DNA from 4 places in the Geobacillus sp. Sah69 genome. Region 2 is predicted to be linked to each of the others. Evidence: predicted binding sites of a transcription regulator. Region 2 holds the regulator's gene; each other region holds the start of a gene.

Region 1 (3,210 bases), on a different contig from region 2:
AGGGTGTCTCGTTATGTAGGAGACACCCTTTGGTCTGCCCGTGATCAGTCTTTCGTCAAATCGCCGGCCGGGCCGAAAAATTCGTAATGGATGCGTTCTTCCGGCACGCCCCACTCTGCTAAGGCGCGGTAGACCGTTTTCATAAATGGCACCGGGCCGCAGAAATAAAAGTCAGCGTCGCGAGTCGGAATGACCGTTTTCATCCAAGTAAGATCGATCCGTCCTTCTTTGCCGAAATGCGGATGACGGCGGTCGTCTTCAGACGGCGATTCGTAACAGAGATGGTAGGCAAACGACGGGCGTTTGGCCAATGCCCGCAACTCTTCGTCAAAGGCTTGCACGCGGCCGTTTAGGGCAGCTTGAAGAAACGTCACCGGACGATTCGGCTGACGGATGGCCAATGTATTCGCCATGCTTAAAAGCGGAGTGACCCCAACGCCGCCGCTGATCAGCACAACCGGCGTTTCGTGTGTCAAGTCGAGCGTAAAGTCGCCGGCTGGAGCGCTTAACTCGACGACATCGCCTTCGTGAATGTGGTCATGCAAATAGTTCGACACGATGCCGGCTGGTTTTTCCGCTGTTGCTGCTTCCCGTTTGACACTGATGCGGTAATACCCTTTGCCGGGGGCGTCCGATAAGCTGTATTGGCGAATGTGCGTATACGTTTCACCAGGGATGTCCAGTTTTACGCTCACGTATTGACCTGGTAAATAGTCGCTGATGGCGTCGCCGTCTTCCGGCTCGAAATAAAACGACGTGATGACGTCGCTTTCCTTCACCTTTTTTGTGACGACAAAGCGGCGGAAACCGCGCCAGCCGCCGTGCTTGGCCGCAGCTTCATCGTAGAGCTCCTTCTCGACTTGAATGAAAACAGCGGCAATGGCTTCATACGCTGCCGCCCAAGCCGTTATCACGTCATCAGTGGCAGCGTCGCCGAGCACGTCTTTGATCGCTAGCAGCAAGTGCCTTCCGACAATCGGGTATTGTTCCGGTTTAACGCCTAAACTCCGGTGTTTATGGCCGATTTGCCGCACGACCGGCAAAATGGCGTCCAATTGATCGATATAGCGCGCTGCCGCGTACACGGCTGCCGCCAAGGCGCGTTGCTGCCGCCCTTGTTTTTGGTTGGCATGGTTGAAAATATTCAACAATTCTGGATGGTTCGAAAACATCAATTGGTAAAACCGTTTGGTAATCTGTTCGCCGTGCTGCTCCAACATCGGTACGGTCGATTTGACGATCTCAATCGTTTTTGGGTGCAAAGCCGTTGTCATAGCCATGTTTCATCTCCTCTCATAAAACATGTATTTTAAATACATGTTTTATTCAATCATACGCATAGTGAAAAAGCAACGTTTCAAATACATCTTTAATAAATTGTTCACAATTCCCTCGCACAGACAGGTGTGATACAATGGAAGCAACCATCTTGTCTAAAGGTTGTGGATGACCATGCAGCTGACGAACTATACAGAATATGCGTTGCGTGTGCTGCTGTTTTTAGGAACGCTCGATGAAGGCGAAAAAACAAATATCAAAGAAATTTCCACTGCGTTTTCCCTCTCTGAGCATCATTTAAGCAAAATCGTCCATGAGCTCGGCAAGCTTGGCTACATCGAAACGATCCGCGGACGCAACGGCGGGATTCGCCTGGCGAAACGGCCGGAGGAGATTGTCATCGGTGCGGTCGTTCGCGAGACGGAAGACAATTTGTCGCTTGTGGAGTGCTTCGCCGCTCACGGTAATGAATGCGTGCTGACGCCTTCATGCCGGCTCCGTTTTGCGCTTCGCGAGGCGTTAGAAGCGTTTTTGCGTGTGCTCGATGCGTATACGCTCGCTGATTTGCTTGAAAACCGTACGTCGCTTCGTGCTTTGCTTGGGGAGCGGCGTGATCGATAGACACTCTCCGGCCGGGTGCCGGGGAGTGTTATTTTTTGCCGAACAGGCATACTATAAGCAAGCATCGCCGCATGAAGGGAGACGGAACGATGGAATCATACGATGTCGTGGTCGTCGCCCGCTGTCTCAGTTTATGATGGAAACGAAAGGAGGAGGAAAAGATGCGAAAACGATGGATGATGCCGCTTGCCGCCATTTGCGCGTTAGCGGTCAGCCTTTGTGCCGGCTGCGGCGGCCAAGACGAGGAGCGGTCGGAAAAACGCAACCAGTCGTCGAACATGGGCGGCGGGATGAACACGTCCGGCACCGGCCGATCACATCCCCTTTGTTTGCCACAAGACGAAGAATATATTAAGATTAGAAAGGTGTGAAAACATCTGCATGACTAAAGGAGGTCACAATGAAACACGAAGGAAGCGCTTTACCCCCTTACTTGCATATGGACAACGGAGAGCTTTGGCTCACCGAAGATGACCGCGACAATTTGAAAATTAGCTACCGGATCAAAGAGGTGATCTTTGCCGAGCCATCCGAGTATCAGCATGTCATGATTTTGGATTCGTATGATTTTGGCCGCATGCTCGTACTGGACGGCGTCGTGCAAACGACCTCGATTGACGGCCATATTTATAATGAGATGATTTCGCACGTGCCGCTTCAGTTTCATCCGGAAGCCAAACGGGCGCTGATCATCGGCGGGGGAGACTGCGGGGCAGCCAGAGAAACGGCTAAGTATGCCCGCCTCGAGGCGATCGAGATGGTGGAAATTGATGAGAAGGTCGTCCGGGCGTGCAAAGAACATTTGCCGGCCGTCTCCGGCAATTTGTCCGACCCGCGCGTCCACTTCATTTATGGCGACGGTGTCGCCTTTGTGCGCGGAAAGGAACGCGAGTACGACGTCATCATGATCGACTCCTCCGACCCGGTCGGCCCGGCTGAGGCGCTGTTTTCACCGGAGTTTTATGCCAACGTGCACCGGGCATTAAAAGAGGACGGGCTCATGGTGTGCCAAAGCCAGTCGCCCATTTTCCATCTCGATATTTTGAAGCGGACATACCGCAACATTCGCGAATTGTTCCCGCATGTGCTCGTGTACACGGCGGTTGTGCCGACGTACCCGGGCGGATTGTGGAGCTTTACAATCGGCTCGAAACGGCCGCTTGAGCTGCCGAAGCAAACAGCGATTCCCGAAGATACAAAATACGTCAATGACGCTGTATTCCGCCAATGCTTCGCGTTGCCTTCCTTTTTGCGCGCTGCGCTGGAGGCAGAGAACGAAAACACGGGAAAATGACCGTTAAAAAACCGCTG
Region 2 (3,210 bases):
TGAGCACCTCATGGCCGCTCGGCCGCTCAATCGCAAAAGAAAAAGAAGCTGATTTTTCATCTCCGGCCGGGCGTTCAAGCCGCTCCATTTTTTCGAGCTGCTTTCGCCGGCTTTGCGCCCGTTTCGTTGTCGAGGCGCGGGCGATGTTGCGCCGGATGAAGTCTTCGAGGCGGGCGATTTCCTCCTGTTGCTTTTCGTATCGTTTTAGCTCTTGTTCGTATTGCTCGGCCCGAAGCTCCAAATAGCGGCTGTAATTGCCGCTATACCGCTTAAGCGTCGCGTTGGACAGCTCGTACACTTCGGTGACGACTTTGTCCAAAAAGTAGCGGTCATGGGAAACGAGCAGAACGGCGCCGGGGTATGCCTGTAAATATTGCTCGAGCCATGTGAGCGTATCGAGGTCCAAATGGTTCGTCGGCTCGTCTAAAATAAGCAAGTCCGGCTTGGCCAACAGCAGTTTTCCAAGGGCGAGCCGCGTCCGCTGTCCGCCGCTTAGCGAGGAAACGGGCGTTGTTTGGTAATCGTATGACGAAAATTGCAGCCCGTGCAAAACAGAGCGGATGTCGGCTTCATACTGATAGCCCCCTTGTTCTTTGTATTGCTCTTGCAAGTTGTCATACGCTTGAAGCGTTTTTTCGTAGCGGGACGGATCGGCGAGCAGATCCGGGTCGCCAAGCTGGGCGCCGAGCTCTGCCAGCTGCGCTTCGATCGCCCGGAGCGGCGCGAATACGTCCAGCATCTCGTCCCAAATGGAGCGTGACGAGTCGAGCCCGCTGTTTTGCGCCAAATAGCCGATTTTGATATGGCTTGGCTTGATGATTTCACCGCTGTCGGAAGAAAGTTCGCCGGCGATGATCTTCAGCAGCGTCGATTTGCCTGCGCCGTTGCGGCCGACAAGAGCAATGCGGGCGCGGGACTGTATTTCTAGTTTTATATTCGATAAAATAAGGTCAGCGCCAAAATATTTCGTGAGTCCATTCACTTGCAAAATGATCATGTCCGTCACCTCGCGAATAGTTTAACGTAAGTCGCGAAAACGGTCAAAGACAGATAACGAAAAATGGTGTATAGTGATAAATGGAGGAGATTGTCTTGTCATCGTTTACGCATTTCAATGAACAAGGCCGGGCGAAAATGGTCGACATTACACACAAGGAAGATACGATCAGGATAGCGGTGGCGAGAACGAGCGTCACCGTCAATGAAGAGATTTACGAAAAGATGACGAACAATGCCATTGAGAAAGGTGATGTGCTGGCGGTAGCCCAGGTGGCCGGGGTCATGGCGGCGAAAAAAACGGCCGATCTTATTCCGATGTGCCATCCGCTTATGTTAAAAGGCGTCGATATTGCCTTTGCTTGGGAAAAAGAGGCGGAAGCGTATAAACTTGTGATTACCGTGACGGTCAAAACGAAAGGGAGCACAGGAGTGGAGATGGAAGCGCTGACGGCGGCTTCGGTATGCGCATTGACTGTGTACGACATGTGCAAATCGCTCGATAAAGGAATGACGATCGGTCCAACGTATTTGGTCGAAAAAACGGGCGGGAAGTCCGGCCATTATCGACGGAAAACCGATTAGCTGGGGGATGAAACGATGAGCAACGAACAACCGAAAATCCCGCAGGCGACTGCCAAGCGTCTGCCGTTATACTATCGGTTTTTGAAAAATTTACATGCCTCAGGGAAGCAGCGCGTGTCCTCCGCCGAGCTGAGCGAGGCGGTGAAAGTCGATCCGGCGACAATTCGCCGCGACTTTTCGTATTTTGGCGCGCTCGGCAAAAAAGGATACGGGTATAATGTCAATTATTTGTTGTCGTTTTTCCGCCAGACACTTGAAGAGGACGAAGTGACCGAAGTCGCTCTGTTTGGCGTCGGCAATTTAGGCACCGCCTTTTTAAACTACAACTTTTCGAAAAATAACAACACGAAAATTGTCATGGCGTTTGATGTCGATGAACGGAAGGTCGGAACGACAGTCGGCGGGGTGCCGGTCTATCATCTCGATGAGCTGGAGGAGCGGCTTCGCGGCGACATTCCGGTCGCGATTTTAACCGTGCCGGCCGCCGCGGCTCAAGCGCTGACCGACCGCCTTGTCGCGCAAGGAATTAAAGGCATTTTAAACTTTACTCCGGCGCGGCTGAACGTGCCGAACCATATTCGCGTCCATCATATCGATTTAGCCATTGAGCTGCAGTCGCTCGTCTATTTTTTGAAAAACTATCCATCGCCATCGTAAAAAGGAGAGAACAACACATGAAATATTTGTTGCTCGTTCTTGTCATTTTGTTGCTGTTTGGCACGAAAAAGCTGCCGGAGTTGGGGCGGTCGTTCGGCCAGTCGCTTCGCGAGTTTAAAGACGCCACAAAAGGGCTCGCTGATGACGAAGAAACAAAAACCGACCGATGACAAGGCAGGATGGGGAAACGATGAATGACAAAGAAATGTCCGTGTATGAACACCTCGGAGAGCTGCGGAAACGGCTGATCATCGTGCTTCTCTTTTTCGTTGCGGCGCTTGTAGCCAGCTTCTTTTTTGTCGATGACGTCATTGTGTATTTGCAGCACACTGCGGAAGCGAAACAGCTGACGATGAACGCGTTCCGCCTCACCGATCCGATTAAAGTGTATTTTCAGTTTGCCTTTGTCATCGCCGCTGTACTGACCGCTCCGGTGCTGTTGTATCAAATTTGGGCGTTTGTCAGTCCGGGGCTGTATGAAAAAGAGCGGAAAGCAACGCTCAGCTACATTCCAGCATCGATCATTCTATTTTTAGCCGGGGTTGGTTTTGCGTATTTCGTCTTGTTTCCATTTGTCGTCCGGTTTATGAATCAGCTGGCGGAACGGCTCGGCATTCAACAGATGATCGGCATTAATGAATATTTTCAGTTTTTGCTGCAGCTCGTGCTGCCGTTTGGCATCGTGTTTCAGCTGCCGATTGTTGTCCTGTTTTTCACCCGCTTAGGGCTTATTACGCCGCAGCTTCTTGTTCGCATCCGCAAGTATGCGTATTTGGCGCTGCTTATTTTAGCGGCCGCCATTACGCCGCCGGATGTGTTGTCGCAAGTGATCGTCATGATTCCACTGACGCTTTTGTATGAGGGGAGCATCTGGGTTGCCAAAATCGGCTATCGAAAGGCGCAATTAGCGGCGGAGGAAGGAAGCGGCGATCCATATTGAGGGCAGCATCAAAAGGACGGTTCATACGGCGC
Region 3 (3,210 bases), on a different contig from region 2:
AAAGACGAGTTGAATGGCTTTTAGTGCTAATCCGTCTGTGTAGTCGTTTGCCATGTTCGATACGTACGCTTCAATCGCATGTGTTAATACGTCCATACCTGTATCCGCTGTAATATGTTTTGGCATCGTCATGACGAATTGTGGGTCAACGATGGCGACATCTGGTGTTAACTCGTAGTCAGCAAGCGGATATTTGACGTTATTTTTCTTATCTGTAATGACCGCAAACGATGTCACTTCTGAACCTGTACCAGATGTTGTTGGAATCGCGACAAATTGCGCTTTTTGACCGAGTTTTGGATATTTAAATACGCGTTTACGAATATCTAAAAACTTTTGTTTTAAGCCATTAAAGTCGGTATTTGGATGTTCATAGAACAGCCACATCGCTTTCGCCGCGTCCATCGCCGAACCACCGCCGAGCGCGATGATGACGTCTGGCTGGAACGCATGCATCATGTCGGCACCTTTCATCACTGTTTCAATTGATGGATCTGGTTCAACTTCTGAGAAAATTTCGCAATGCACATAATCTGGACGTTTACGCAAATAGTATAACACTTTATCGACATAGCCGAGCTTCACCATACCTGGGTCTGTAACGATAAAGGCACGTGAGATGTTTGGCATTTTCGCTAAATATTGTGTCGCATGTTTTTCAAAATAAATTTTTGGTGGAACTTTAAACCATTGCATGTTTACATTCCTTCTCGCTAATTTTTTAATATTAATTAAGTGTGTCGCACCCACGTTTGTCGAAACGGAGTTGCCTCCAAACGTACCGCAACCGAGCGTCAATGACGGAATGTATGCGTTGTAAATGTCCCCGATCGCTCCTTGTGAAGATGGTGCATTAGAGATGATTCGTCCTGCTTTCATTCGCTTACCGAATTCAAGAATGACGTCTTGATTTTCCGAATGAATGACAGCGGAGTGGCCAAGTCCACCAAATTCAAGCATTTCTTCTGCTCGTTTTAACCCTTCTTCTGTGCTATTCACCTTATAGCACGCCAATACAGGACTTAATTTTTCACGAGAAAGCGGCTCTTGCGGACCGACGCTTTTTAATTCTGCGACAAGAATTTTCGTATCAACTGGAACGTCCACACCGGCCATTTTTGCAATTTCATATGCTGGTTTACCGACGATATTCGGGTTTACTGCACACGTATTTTCATTAATGACAAGCTTTTCGACTTTTTTCTTTTCTTCTTCATTTAAAAAGTAACATTTGTTTGCGATCATTTCGTTTTTCACCGCATCATATATTTCTTTATCAATAATGACCGCTTGTTCAGATGCACAAATCATTCCGTTATCAAACGTTTTTGAAAGAATAAGGTCGTTCACCGCGCGTTTAATATTTGCTGTTTTTTCAATATAACAAGGTACGTTACCAGGTCCAACCCCTAATGCTGGTTTTCCTGAGCTATATGCTGCTTTGACCATGCCTGCTCCACCTGTCGCAAGAATAAGCGAAACACCAGGGTGATGCATAAGTTGTTGCGTTGCTTCAACGGAAGGTGTTTCGATCCATTGAATACAATGTTCTGGCGCACCGGCCGCAATCGCTGCATCACGTAAAATGCGTGCCGCTTCACTGCTGCATTTTTGCGCGGACGGATGGAACGCAAAAATGATTGGATTGCGCGTCTTGATTGAAATAAGCGCTTTAAACATCGTAGTTGATGTTGGGTTTGTTACTGGTGTAACCCCAGCGATGACTCCAACAGGCTCAGCAATTTCAATAATACCTTCTTGTTCATTTTCGCGAATAACGCCGACGGTTTTATCATATTTGATGTTATGATAAATGTATTCTGTCGCAAAAATGTTTTTAATGATTTTATCTTCATACACGCCACGTTTTGTTTCTTCAATCGCTAACTTCGCTAAATACATATGTTTGTCAAGTCCAGCTAACGCCATTTGCTTGACGATATGATCAATCGCTTCTTGATCGTAATCACGAAACGCTTTTAACGCTTTTTGCGCATTCGCGACGAGCGTATCGATCATTTTTGTAACTTCTTTCTTTTGGTCTAATACTTTTTCATCAACAGCCATATAAGACCCTTCCCCTCCTGTATTGTCCTTGTGAAGTTTTTCACAAGTTAATTGAAAATAAAAATATGATTGTTTTCACATTCACATTATAACGGGGGTAAGCCTGTTTGTGTGTGTCAGTTTTGTGAAATATTGAGCAAATATGTTGTATAAGAGAACCGCTTCTTATAAAGAAGGCGGTTACTCACACACTGGATTGCGTGGAATCTTTTCAAACGAAATATCGTTGTACCCGTGGTGCTAGTTGAGCTTTAGCGCTCAACTAGCCCAAGTGTAACCAGGGAATAAGCTAACAATATACCGTCTAGTGCCACTTCAAATCCGATAATCGAATTGGCTCGGATCCCCGTGATGCGATAGTGGTCAACCAGGACCGAGAACACCGTCTCGATCACTTTGCGTTTTTGTTGGATCCACTGCTCCCATGTCTCAGACGCACGATGTTTCTGGTTTTTTCGAGACGGAGTCCAAAGCGCCATTTGGTATTCTTCGTACAGCCTTTTTTGCAAGTCACGGCTAATGAATCCTTTGTCCCCAAAGTTATACGGGTGGGGAATTTGGGTCATCACGCTTTCGGCTGCGATTCGATCGTGGCAAGATGCTTCCGTCACCACATACCCCATTGGCAGCCRTTGATCGGTCACTTGAAGGTGCAGCTTCAACCCGTAGTACCATTGCTTTTTGGAAGCGCAATACCCGATGTCGGCGATCTCTTGAAACCGTTTYACGCGATGCATTCTTGCCGTATGGCACAACGGGAGCGGCAAGCTGTCKACGACGGCATAGGCATGATGTTGACCGCGTTTTGCCAGCTCATGCCGGATCCATTTGATGGCGAAACCAAGCGCCCGGCAACGGCGGTTGTATCGGGAGCGTTCAAGAAACGAGCCGTTTGTGAACAAATTTCCCGTGACAAAACGATGCCATGCCCGTTCGGATGTAAAACCGAGCAGCTTTCCTAAAAGATGAATGGCGATGATGACAGCGTCCTCTTGCTTGACCAAATGGCGATTTCGACGATGAAGATGCACCTGAATGCATGAAAGTTGAGCAGAAACAAAAACGAAAATGGCGGCATATTGCTTTTGAATCTTGGCCCGATCTGTAGTAAAATGAAAGTGCTCTTGCATGGGGATTCTCCTT
Region 4 (3,210 bases), on a different contig from region 2:
CCTTCTCTTTCACTGGGGCATTTTGTTCGTGTTTGTCGGCCACGTGATGGGCATTCTCATTCCCGAGCCGTTTTACGAGGCGCTTGGCGTGACAGAAGAGATGTACCACGCCCTCGCCTTGGCAGGCGGCATTCCGGCCGGCTTGGCGGCCTTCGTTGGTTTCGTGATCCTTTTTCGCCGCCGCTTGACGGTCAAGCGCGTACGGGTGACAAGCAGCACCGGCGACTGGGTCGCGCTCGGATTTTTGCTTGTCGTGATCGCCAGCGGGTTGTCGTCGACGTTTCTGAACATCGATTCGCACGGGTTTGATTACCGGACGACAATCGGCCCGTGGTTTCGCGGCCTTCTTACGTTCCGTCCGAACCCAGCTTATATGGAAGCGGTGCCGCTTTGGTTTCAGATTCATATTCTCGCTGCATTCGGTTTGTTCGCCGTCTGGCCGTTCACCCGCCTCGTTCACGTATTCAGCTTCCCGCTCCGCTACTTGCAGCGCAGCTACGTCGTCTATCGAAAGCGAATGCCAAAACAAGCAGAGCCGGTCAACCGCGCCAAGTAAGCGAGCGGCGGGCGTCACATCAGGAACCCTAAACTGAACAGGCGGAGGGGGCAACCGATTGCCTAACAGCCGGCCTGTCAACTTTAACGGCGGCGGGAACGAAACAACGTGCGCTTCCGCATACCCTAACGATCATGCATAACAACCGGCCAACAAATGAACCAATAATAAAAAACAGGATGCCCGTCGTTTGGGGCATCCTGTTTTCCATTTGTTACTTAGTTAATGTGCGCAAACAGCTCCTCTTTCTCCGCATCGGACAACAACCGCTCGGCCATCGGGAAGAGTACGTTCTCCTCTTTCATGAAGTGCTCATCCAAAATATGATACGCCTCAATCACCGCGCCGGCAAGCGTCAACGCCTGCCTGCTGTCGATGTTCTCCGGCAGCTGGGCGGTCTTTTCTAAAAACATGGAAAGGCGCGTTTTCGCCTGTTCGTGTTCGTATTCCATAACGGCGATAGGGCCGGTCGTCCGCCCGATGTACCGAGCCATCATTGGGAACAATACGCCTTCTTCCCGCTCCGAATGCGGATCTAGGGCGGCGACGAACGATTCAACTTTTTCTCTCAAATCAGCGAGCGGCTCACGCCAGTTGCGGTCATTTTCCCCGCGGCCGATCGCCTCCGCTGCGGCAAGCAGCTGCTCCATTTGGGCGCGCAGCGGGCCGTGTTCTTGTTTTAATTGCGCCAGACCGGCGCATAATTTCACCCCTTCAGGGCCGCCCATATGGCAAAATGAATGCATCATCAATTCCTCCTTTTTATGATCCGTCCGTTGTTTCCATTATACTGTGTGCAGCATCTCCATCGTTGTGAGTCATATCACACCGCCGACAGGCAAGCGCAAAAAAAACAGCGCGCTCGCCCCCATGAGCGACGCGCCGTAGCAAATCCCCGCCGAACCGTGCTCGCCATCTGCTGGAATGAGCTTCGTTTCATGCTCACCCCGCCCTTTCATATGAAAAATACATACCCAGTTTTATTATAAGCGGAAAATGTTCGAAAAACTGTGACAAAAAATAAACAGTTTAGCATTTTTGATGAAACACAATATAAAACATTTAACAAAAAGATGATCTCTTATATAGCAGGTTGGACAATTGATATAAAACAACCCTCAACAGAGCTTATTGTTGAAAATAACGGGCAAGCGTCACAATCATCGCTCCCATCCGCTCATGTTCCGGGGCGATGACGCGATCGACTCCCTCTTCTTCCAATGCTTCTTTTGTCACTTTGCCAACGGCGCAGGCCACGACATCGGTGCGAAACGCGTCAAAGAGCGGTGCGATCTCTTTTTTCTCGCGGGCGAACGAAAAGAAAAAGCGGACTTGCATCGCCGATGTAAAACAGACGGCATCGACTTCGCGCCCGACGATTTCTTTATACAATGTCGCCAGTGTCTCCTCATCCGGAGCGATATGCCGGTATGGCAACAATTCCGTATACAAAGCGCCTTGTTCAAGAAAAAACTGCTTCAAGGCTGGCGCGGTATCGCCGTACAGCTGTACAACAACGTTTTTTTCCGCAAAGTCGTGCCCATAAAGAGCAGCAATCAACCCTTTCGTCGTCCCGTCCTCGCTTGCGGCCACCGGGGTGACGCCGATTTGTTTCAACGCCGTCACCGTTTTATAGCCGCGGGCAGCCACGTTCGCTTCCTTGATCGTTCGATGCCATTGAGCAGCCATTCCCTCCCGGTTGGCCGCTTCCAACAGCGCCTCAAAGCCGATTCCCGTCGTAAATACGATCCAGTCCGGCCGCATGGCGATGACGGTTCGCATTTCCTCTCCCAGTTCGCTTCCCTTTGAAAAGGCGGTCCCTTGCGCCGGACGAATGATGGCCGTTCCTCCTTGCTTTTCAATAAGCGTTGTCATTTCGTCCAGTTTGCGTGACGCGCATAAGGCAATCCGTTTGCCATGCATGTTCCTTCCCCCTTATGGTCAGTCGTTCGTCCTTTCCATTCTAAAAGATGGTCTTTGCCTATGCAACAAAAAACCATTCCGCTCCCTGGCACATCGCAACGCGAATGCCGCCTTCATTGGGGATAGAGCCCAGCGCAACAGAACAGACCGCAGGCAGAAACAGCCGACCACCATCAAAAAAAAACACGCGCCCAAAGACGCGTGCCCTCCGTTCAACGAGTATGTACCATGGCCTCTTCTCCCTGACGGTCAAAGGAACCGATGATGCGCGTCGGCTCGACGGAAATGAGCCGGTCCAACGGAATGTTCATTAGACGCATTTGCCGGTTGTAAACAAACAGTTTGCGCGTGTCCTGATACAGCTTGACCGGCAGCACGACCGCTTCCCCTTGATAGGTTTTTACACGCACCGGCTGCTTCTCGGCAATCCACGCCGACAGCTGTTCATACCATTCCATTCTGATTGTTCCCCCTTCTCATCCGATCCTACTTATGATTGTGAACTACCCCCACTTAATTTTCTAGCGAAAATTTGAAGTGGGGGCTTCCAAAGAAGTTTGACTGCTTCAAGCAATCCTTATTCTTTGAGGCGTGTCCACTTCGCCGCTAGAGCATAAGACACTCAGGTCTACAGCTTTACTTTTCTTTAAGATGTTTAATGCGCCATTGACATCAGCATTCATTAGTTTGCCAGACTTTGTTCGATACAAGCCGCGCTTAATACGTTTGCC

The links. The regulator Rex, encoded in region 2, represses fermentation and respiration genes when NADH is low (regulators of the CRP and FNR family bind a similar motif). The targets are predictions, from matches to a motif close to TTGTGAAATATTTCACAA.
Region 1: a site for Rex is predicted at 1,370-1,387, ahead of nsrR (nitric oxide-sensing transcriptional repressor NsrR). Genes of this name have one in related genera too.
Region 3: a site for Rex is predicted at 2,096-2,113, ahead of adhE (bifunctional acetaldehyde-CoA/alcohol dehydrogenase). Genes of this name have one in related genera too.
Region 4: a site for Rex is predicted at 1,368-1,385, ahead of AP057_RS06335 (hemerythrin domain-containing protein). Genes of this name have one in related genera too.

Annotation. Positions count from the first base shown of each region.
Region 1 is NZ_LLKS01000064.1:18,411-21,620, reverse strand. Features, by position in the region: gene hmpA (NO-inducible flavohemoprotein) at 45-1,280, opposite strand; gene nsrR (nitric oxide-sensing transcriptional repressor NsrR) at 1,453-1,899, shown strand; gene AP057_RS14065 (hypothetical protein) at 2,061-2,270, shown strand; gene speE (polyamine aminopropyltransferase) at 2,300-3,193, shown strand.
Region 2 is NZ_LLKS01000034.1:2,964-6,173, forward strand. Features, by position in the region: gene abc-f (ribosomal protection-like ABC-F family protein) at 1-997, opposite strand, end outside; gene moaC (cyclic pyranopterin monophosphate synthase MoaC) at 1,093-1,581, shown strand; gene AP057_RS08810 (redox-sensing transcriptional repressor Rex) at 1,597-2,238, shown strand; gene tatA (twin-arginine translocase TatA/TatE family subunit) at 2,256-2,408, shown strand; gene tatC (twin-arginine translocase subunit TatC) at 2,429-3,178, shown strand.
Region 3 is NZ_LLKS01000024.1:44,591-47,800, forward strand. Features, by position in the region: gene adhE (bifunctional acetaldehyde-CoA/alcohol dehydrogenase) at 1-2,067, opposite strand, end outside; gene AP057_RS04565 (IS982 family transposase) at 2,319-3,197, opposite strand.
Region 4 is NZ_LLKS01000031.1:78,279-81,488, reverse strand. Features, by position in the region: gene narI (respiratory nitrate reductase subunit gamma) at 1-556, shown strand, start outside; gene AP057_RS06335 (hemerythrin domain-containing protein) at 775-1,302, opposite strand; partial or broken gene AP057_RS06330 (pyruvate synthase alpha chain) at 1,420-1,515, opposite strand; gene AP057_RS06325 (uroporphyrinogen-III synthase) at 1,685-2,479, opposite strand; gene AP057_RS06320 (hypothetical protein) at 2,692-2,937, opposite strand; partial or broken gene AP057_RS06315 (RNA-guided endonuclease TnpB family protein) at 3,046-3,210, opposite strand, start outside.